Regions from separate parts of the Achromobacter sp. T5-5 genome, predicted to be linked through region 2. Evidence: predicted binding sites of a transcription regulator. Region 2 holds the regulator's gene; the other holds the start of a gene.
The links. The regulator FliA, encoded in region 2, starts transcription of late flagellar genes. The targets are predictions, from matches to a motif close to CTAAAGTTTNNNNNNNNNNNGCCGNTA.

Region 1: a site for FliA is predicted at 1,243-1,269, ahead of ACZ50Q_RS07315 (FlxA-like family protein). Genes of this name have one in related genera too.

Annotation. Positions count from the first base shown of each region.
Region 1 covers NZ_AP027919.1:1,623,682-1,627,095, forward strand. The annotation lists gene ACZ50Q_RS07310 (ABC transporter substrate-binding protein) at 1-668, opposite strand, end outside; gene ACZ50Q_RS07315 (FlxA-like family protein) at 784-1,203, opposite strand; gene ACZ50Q_RS07320 (solute carrier family 23 protein) at 1,355-2,665, shown strand; gene greA (transcription elongation factor GreA) at 2,965-3,414, shown strand, end outside.
Region 2 covers NZ_AP027919.1:3,875,037-3,878,450, reverse strand. The annotation lists gene ACZ50Q_RS17670 (methyltransferase regulatory domain-containing protein) at 1-1,425, opposite strand, end outside; gene ACZ50Q_RS17665 (RNA polymerase sigma factor FliA) at 1,603-2,358, opposite strand; gene flhD (flagellar transcriptional regulator FlhD) at 2,785-3,108, shown strand; gene flhC (flagellar transcriptional regulator FlhC) at 3,141-3,414, shown strand, end outside.

The sequences.
Region 1 (3,414 bases), 2.3 Mb from region 2:
GGGCCGGCGCCGAACTGGCCGTTGTTCACGCCGTCGGGCACGCCGAAAGACCGCTCGGTCACGGCGCTGCTGTTGCCGGACATGCGCAGCAGCGTGCGCCAGCCCTCATCCCAGCCTTCGCCCTGCAGGATGGTCTCGACCGTGAGGTGCATCGTGCCCGAGCGCGACGGCGAGGTGATGCCGACGTGGCCGAACCACTTTGGCGACAGCAGGTCCTTCCATTCGGTGGGCGCGGGGATCTTGTGCGCCGCGATGTAGCGGGTGTTGTAGATGATGCCGTAGCCCGCCAGCGCCTGGCCCAGGTACATGCCGCCCGGGTCGTTGATGGGGTAGCTGCCGATCTTGTCCGGCACGTCCTTGTTCGCCACGTCGGCCGACCTGGCCAGCAGCTTGTCGCGGCCCAGCACTTCGAACGCATCCGGCGCGCTGGCCCAGAACACCTCGGGGCGCTGCCCGGCCGGCGTTTCGCGCACGTAGGCGATGCCCGACACCGTGTTCTTGTTCAGGATTTCCAGGGTGATGCCCGGGTTGGCTTTCTCGAACGCGGTCTTGTAGGCCTGGGTCAGATCCTTGGGGAACGACGTGATCACCGTGACGGTGCCGGCCAGGGCCGGCGCCGTGCAGGCGGCCAGCAGCGCCCCGGCCAGGGCTGTGCGCATAGCGTGCATGGTTTGTCTCCGTGGTTTTAGATTTGTCTGGAGACAGTACCGGCTGGTCCCACCAGCGTCCAATCAGAAATTTTGATGCGCGCCATCAGGGATGGCGCCGCCGTGCGGGTCCCGGTCAGGCAGTGGCGGACACGCCGCCCTGAGCCGCGCGCGCCTGCTGCGCCAGGACCTTCGTGATCTGGCCCTGGATCTGCACCGCCTGCGCATTGAGCGCCATGACCTGCTGCGCCTTCATCTCGGCCGACATGCCGCTCGCCTGGACCTTGGCGATCTGGTCCATGATGCGTTTGAGCTGCTTCTGCAACTCCTTGATCTGGCGGGTGTATTCGTCTTCGTTGTCGGTTTCTTCGGTCGCCTGCGCGTTGGCGACCTTGGCGGCGCCCGGGTTGTTGACGCGGATCTTGCCCTCATCGGTCACGGACACGGCGTCCTGGCCGGACGCGTTCTTGGCTTCCTTGTTGGCCTGGATCTTCTCGGCCCACAGGTCGGCAAGGCTGCCGATCCGGGAGGTGCCGCTGATGCTGTTGATCGCCATGACTGCTCCTGTTGCGTCGGGATTTCGGGTTTTCCATTAATACGGCAATCGGAGCCCGAAACTTAAACGTTGCCCGGTCTCGATGGCCCCCTTTACACTGGCGCCCGCTCGCAGTCCGAAACCCTAATCCGTACCATCCCCCGGGGAATCCATGTCCAATTCCTACTTTCCGCGCTGGCGCCTGGCAGATGATGCCGAGCCCGGCGTCATCATCGCGCCCGACGAACGGCTTTCCTGGCCCAAGAACGTGGCCATGGGCGCCCAGCACGTCGTCGCGATGTTCGGTTCGACCGTCCTGGCGCCCTTGCTCATGGGATTCGACCCCAACGTCGCGATCCTCATGTCGGGCATCGGCACGCTGATCTTCTTTTTCTTCGTCGGCGGTCGCGTGCCCAGCTACCTGGGTTCCAGCTTCGCGTTCATTGGCGGCGTCATCGCGGTGACCGGCTATGCCGGCGTGGGGGCGAATGCCAATATCGGGGTGGCCCTGGGCGCCATCATCGCTTGCGGCCTGGCCTACACGCTGATCGGGGTGATCGTCTGGATCGTCAACGCCCGCGCGGGCGGCGGCGCCAACTGGATCGACACCCTCATGCCCCCCGTCGTGACGGGCGCGGTCGTCGCCGTCATCGGCCTGAACCTCGCGCCCATCGCCGCCAAGGGCGCCATGGGCGCCTCGGGCTTTGACAGTGTCATGGCGATCGTGACGATCGTGTGCGTCGGCGGCATTGCCGTCTATACGCGCGGCATGGTGCAACGCCTGCTGATCCTCGTCGGCCTGATCCTCGCCTGCGTCGTGTACGCGGTCCTGGCCAATGGGCTGGGTCTGGGCAAGCCCATCGACTTCTCGGCAGTTTCCGCGGCCGCGTGGTTCGGCCTGCCGAAATTTTCCGCGCCGGTTTTCAAGGCCGAGGCCATGGGCCTGATCGTGCCGGTCGCCATCATCCTGGTGGCCGAAAACCTGGGCCACGTCAAAGCCGTCAGCGCCATGACGGGACAGGACCTGGACCGCTACCTGGGCCGGGCGTTCGTCGGCGACGGCGTCGCCACGATGGTCTCGGGCGCGGTGGGCGGCACGGGCGTCACCACGTATGCCGAGAACATCGGCGTGATGGCCGTCACGCGCATCTACTCCACGCTGGTCTTCGTGATTGCGGCCCTGATCGCCATCGTCCTGGGCTTCTCGCCCAAGTTTGGCGCGCTCATCCAGACGATTCCCGGGCCCGTGCTGGGCGGCATGTCGGTTGTCGTGTTCGGCCTGATCGCCATCGCCGGCGCCCGCATCTGGGTGGTCAACCAGGTCGATTTCACCGACAACCGCAACCTCATCGTGGCCGCCGTCACCCTGGTGCTGGGCGCGGGAGACTTCACCGTCAAGCTGGGCGACTTCACGCTGGGCGGCATCGGCACCGCCACCTTTGGCGCCATCATCCTGTACGCGCTCCTGCGCCGCAAGACGTAGCGGCGCGCAAGCCCGGGTTTTCGCCGCTTCGCCTTCGCGTGACCAAATAACGGGTTTACGCGGGTTACAGCGGTGAAATCCGCCGAAAAGGCCGTTTTCTCCGGTGGCTTGCAATTCCCGTTGAGTTTGACCACAATAGGGTCTTGATTGCCCCGGTTCCGACCCGAGCCGGGGTTTTGTTTTGGTCGCCCGCGCCGCTTGCCCGTTGTTCACGTATCAGACGGCACGCGCGCCGGTCCTGCGACCTTCACCGAGAACGCTCCTTCGGGGCGTTTTTCTACTTTTGTTTGGGAAACGACATGTCTGCCATTCCTTTGACCGTGCGCGGGGCCGAGCGCTTGCAAGAAGAGCTCCAGCGGCTGAAAACCGTGGAACGTCCTGCCGTGATTAACGCAATCGCCGAAGCTCGCGCGCAGGGTGATCTGTCGGAAAATGCCGAATACGACGCAGCTCGCGAGCGCCAGGGTTTTATCGAGGGCCGGATTGCCGAGCTTGAAGGCACGCTTTCCAATGCTCACATCATCGATCCGTCGGCGCTAGAGGCCGAAGGCCGCGCTGTGTTTGGCGCGACCGTCGACATCGAAGACCTGGATTCGGGCGACCGCGTCACCTACCAGATCGTCGGCGACGTCGAGGCCGATATCAAGTCGAACCTGATTTCCGTGTCCAGCCCCGTGGCTCGCGCACTGATCGGAAAGAGCGAAGGCGACGTCGTCGAGGTCATGGCCCCGGCTGGCGTGCGCGAATAT
Region 2 (3,414 bases):
GTGCCGGACGACGAACTTGCTGACCTCGTCGGCGGGCAACTGGACGTGGTGGTGCCACAAGTTGTAGATACCCACCGGCAGTGTGTCGCTGCTGGCCAGCCGCTGCAGGCACTCCAGGCCGGGAATCCACTGGGGTTTGGCCGCGGGGGGAAGATAGCCCGTCGATTCGATGCGGTACTCCAGCGCGCTGACGTTGAGGATCAGCACCAGGTGGGTCAGCACCAGTTCCGCCAATTCGTCTTGCGATATCCCCTTTTTGGCCTTGGAGCGGGCAGCGTCCATCAGCTCGGCAAAGGGCAGGGCGCGGGGCCAGGCGAGTCGCAGCGCTTCGGCGACGGCAACAAAGGTGGGCTCGATGCTGGCGATGCCTTTGCCGCGCGCGGTGCGGTAATGCCGTTCCTTGGACGGTGCGCCGGCGGGCGCCTTGGCTGCGGTCAGATTCGCGCCGAAGTGCATTTTCTCGAACACATTGACTTCAGGCGTTTCCAGAATCTCCGGTGCGCGTTCCTGGTGGACGAGCAAGCTCTTGCGGAATTGGCGTCCCACCGCGAAGTCCAGATATTGCTCGCGCATTTCCTTGGGGGCGTCGGCCGAAAGCGCGTTATGCAGTACGGCAACATTGTTTCCATAATTGCTGGCCATGCAGGATTGCGGTTCTGCGTCCGTCAGATAAGCCAGGCCCGCTTGCTGCGCCGCCGCCGCAAACTCCAGGAAATAGCAGGGCGAATTAACCGCTTCCAGATATTCGTGGACCAGGTAATAGTCGGAATGCCTGCGCAATTGGCGGGCCGCGTGTTGCAGCGCGGAGCGCAGCGGATTGCCCTCGGCAAGCCCATTTTCCAGCATGCTCAGCATGTCTTTCGCGCGCGACAGGCGTTCCTGCGCGGTTTGGGCGCCGTGGCTGTTCAGAATCATGGCATCGCGCACCACGTCCGACGCCTTCCAGCCTGGATAGGTGTTGTAGCTGATGTACGCGATGCCGTTGGGCGAAAGGTTTTCGCGGCACACGCGCAGGATGGCGTCCCGGACGACCGGCGGCACCCAGCTGAATACCCCGTGCACGATGATGTAATCGAACTGACCGAAATCCTTGCTGATGTCGGTGATGCTCATCGCGCGCAAGTCGATATTCTTCAGCCCCATGGCCTTGATGACGGCCTGCCCGGATTCGACCTGCTGCGCCGACAGGTCGACGCCCGTGGCGTGCGCGCCCGGATGGGCGGCTGCAAAGGGCAGCAGGTTGCCGCCGGCCGCGCAACCCAGTTCCAGGATGCGCGCCGTTTCGATGGCGGGCGCCTGCAATCCGTACAGCGAGGCGACGGCGCGCAAATGGCCAGGCGCGGTCAGCGGGAAGGCATAGGATTCGTATGGCGTTTCGTCGTAGGCGTCGGAAAGCGCCTGCACGATGTCGTCTGTTTGATTCATAACGGATTCCAGGGCGGAAGGAGGGCTGTACCGGCGACATTGCGGAAACCGTCGGTACCTAGATGAATGGTGGCGATAGCCTAGCAGCGGCGTCGGGCTGCAAATGCGGGGAATAGCGCCGGAATTGCAGGGGATTCCGGCATGCAGGCCGGCCGTCAGCGCGTGTGACGGCCGTCCTTAGATGATCTGCGCGATCTGCCCCTCAACCGGCAACTCCTGCCAAGCCTGATCCTTCAACCTCGCCCGGATCCGCGCCGTTGCCTGCGACCGCAGCTGACAAACCCGCGCCTCGGTCACATTCATGATCGCCCCGATTTCCTTCAGGTTCAGCCCCTGCTCGTAACACAGCGACAGCAGCAGCTTTTCGCGGTCGGGCAGGGCATCGATCGCGTGGACCAACGCCTGGCGGAAATCCCCGGCCAGCAGCGCGTCCAGCGGGTTGCCGCCTGCCGAGCCGTGATTCAGGGTGGCGGACCAGTCGGCCTGGCTGGAAGACGAGTCGGGTTCGGTCGTGAAATCTTCGTAATGGACGATCTGCACGCCTTGCGCGTCGTGCAGGAGCGTCTGGTAATCGCTCAGCGGGATATCGAGCTGGGCGGCGATCTCGGTCTCGGTGGGCGCTCGCATTAAACGCTGTTCAAGAAGCTGGATTGCCTGTTCAATCTTGCGTGCCTTGGTGCGCACGCTGCGGGGCAGCCAATCCTGGCCGCGCAATTCATCCAGCATCGCGCCACGAATGCGGGTCGTGGCGTAGGTCTCGAATTGGGCGTCCGCGGTTTCCTGGTAGCGGCGGACGGCGTCGAGCAGGCCGATCATGCCGGCTTGTATCAGGTCGTCGAGTTCAACGCTCGCGGGAAGCCGGGCAAGCAATTGCAGGGCCAGCTTCCGAACTAGTGGCGCATATTCGACCAGGCTGTCATCTGCGTGGGGCATTGCGGGAATTCTGGCGGAGTCCATCGTGAAGCGCGGTCGTTGTTGTCAATTTGCGACATTGTCGACAAGCGCGGCTACGGTAAAGCGGACGAATCTGAAGCGTCGGCAAGATGCCATTGTCGGCACTCGAGGGCCTTTCATTTCAGGAAGTACGCAACTTTTTGAATGCTTATTTGGCAAATTGACGAAAATTTGTCACGAACTTCTATGTCAAGGTGTATCTAGAAAGGCACGTTGCGCAACATCAACAAAGATTTGTCATATAAGTCATAGAAAATGACATGACCTGTGGTAAATTTTACTTAAATTGCGAACAAATGATACATTTCGCATTAAAACAGGATGCAGCGAGCGGACAGGTAACAGACGTTGCCTGCGCTATCGGTAATCAAGCCCCTCGGGTGGGATAGGGATAGGGAGTACGGCGTGCAACAAGTAGAAAATTCTTTGCTGGCAGATATTCGCGAAGTGAATCTGTCATATCTGTTACTGGCTCAGCGGATGTTGCGTGATGATTACGCGGCATCGATGTTCCGACTGGGTTTCAGCAACGAGGTCGCTGACATCCTCATGCGCCTCTCGCCTGCACAGCTCGTGAAGCTGGCCAGCTCCAGCTCGCTGTTGTGCCGTTTCCGTTTCGACGATTACAGCCTGCTGTCCGCGCTGACCCACGACGTGTTGGGTGGTGCGCTGCAGCAAGCGCATGCAACCATCCTGCTCGCCAAACAACCCGTCGAAGAACTGGCCTGACGGCCTGAGAATCCCACTCGGACACACCTGTCATGGCCTCCAAGAGCGTTTCCCAAGAAGCGGACGACATTCTGCTCGCCAGTTCCATGATCACCCTGGGCGCGCGCCTTCAGGTGCTGGAGGCTGAAACCAGCCTCAGCCACGATCGCCTCGCCCGCCTGTATCGCGAAATCCGCGGCTGCTCGCCACCCAAGGGCATGCTGCCTTTTTCGGTTGACTGGTTCATGACCTGGCTCCCGAACATCCACTCGTCGCTCTTCTACAACGTGTATTCGTTCCTGAATACGCGCACCACCAGCAAAGGCA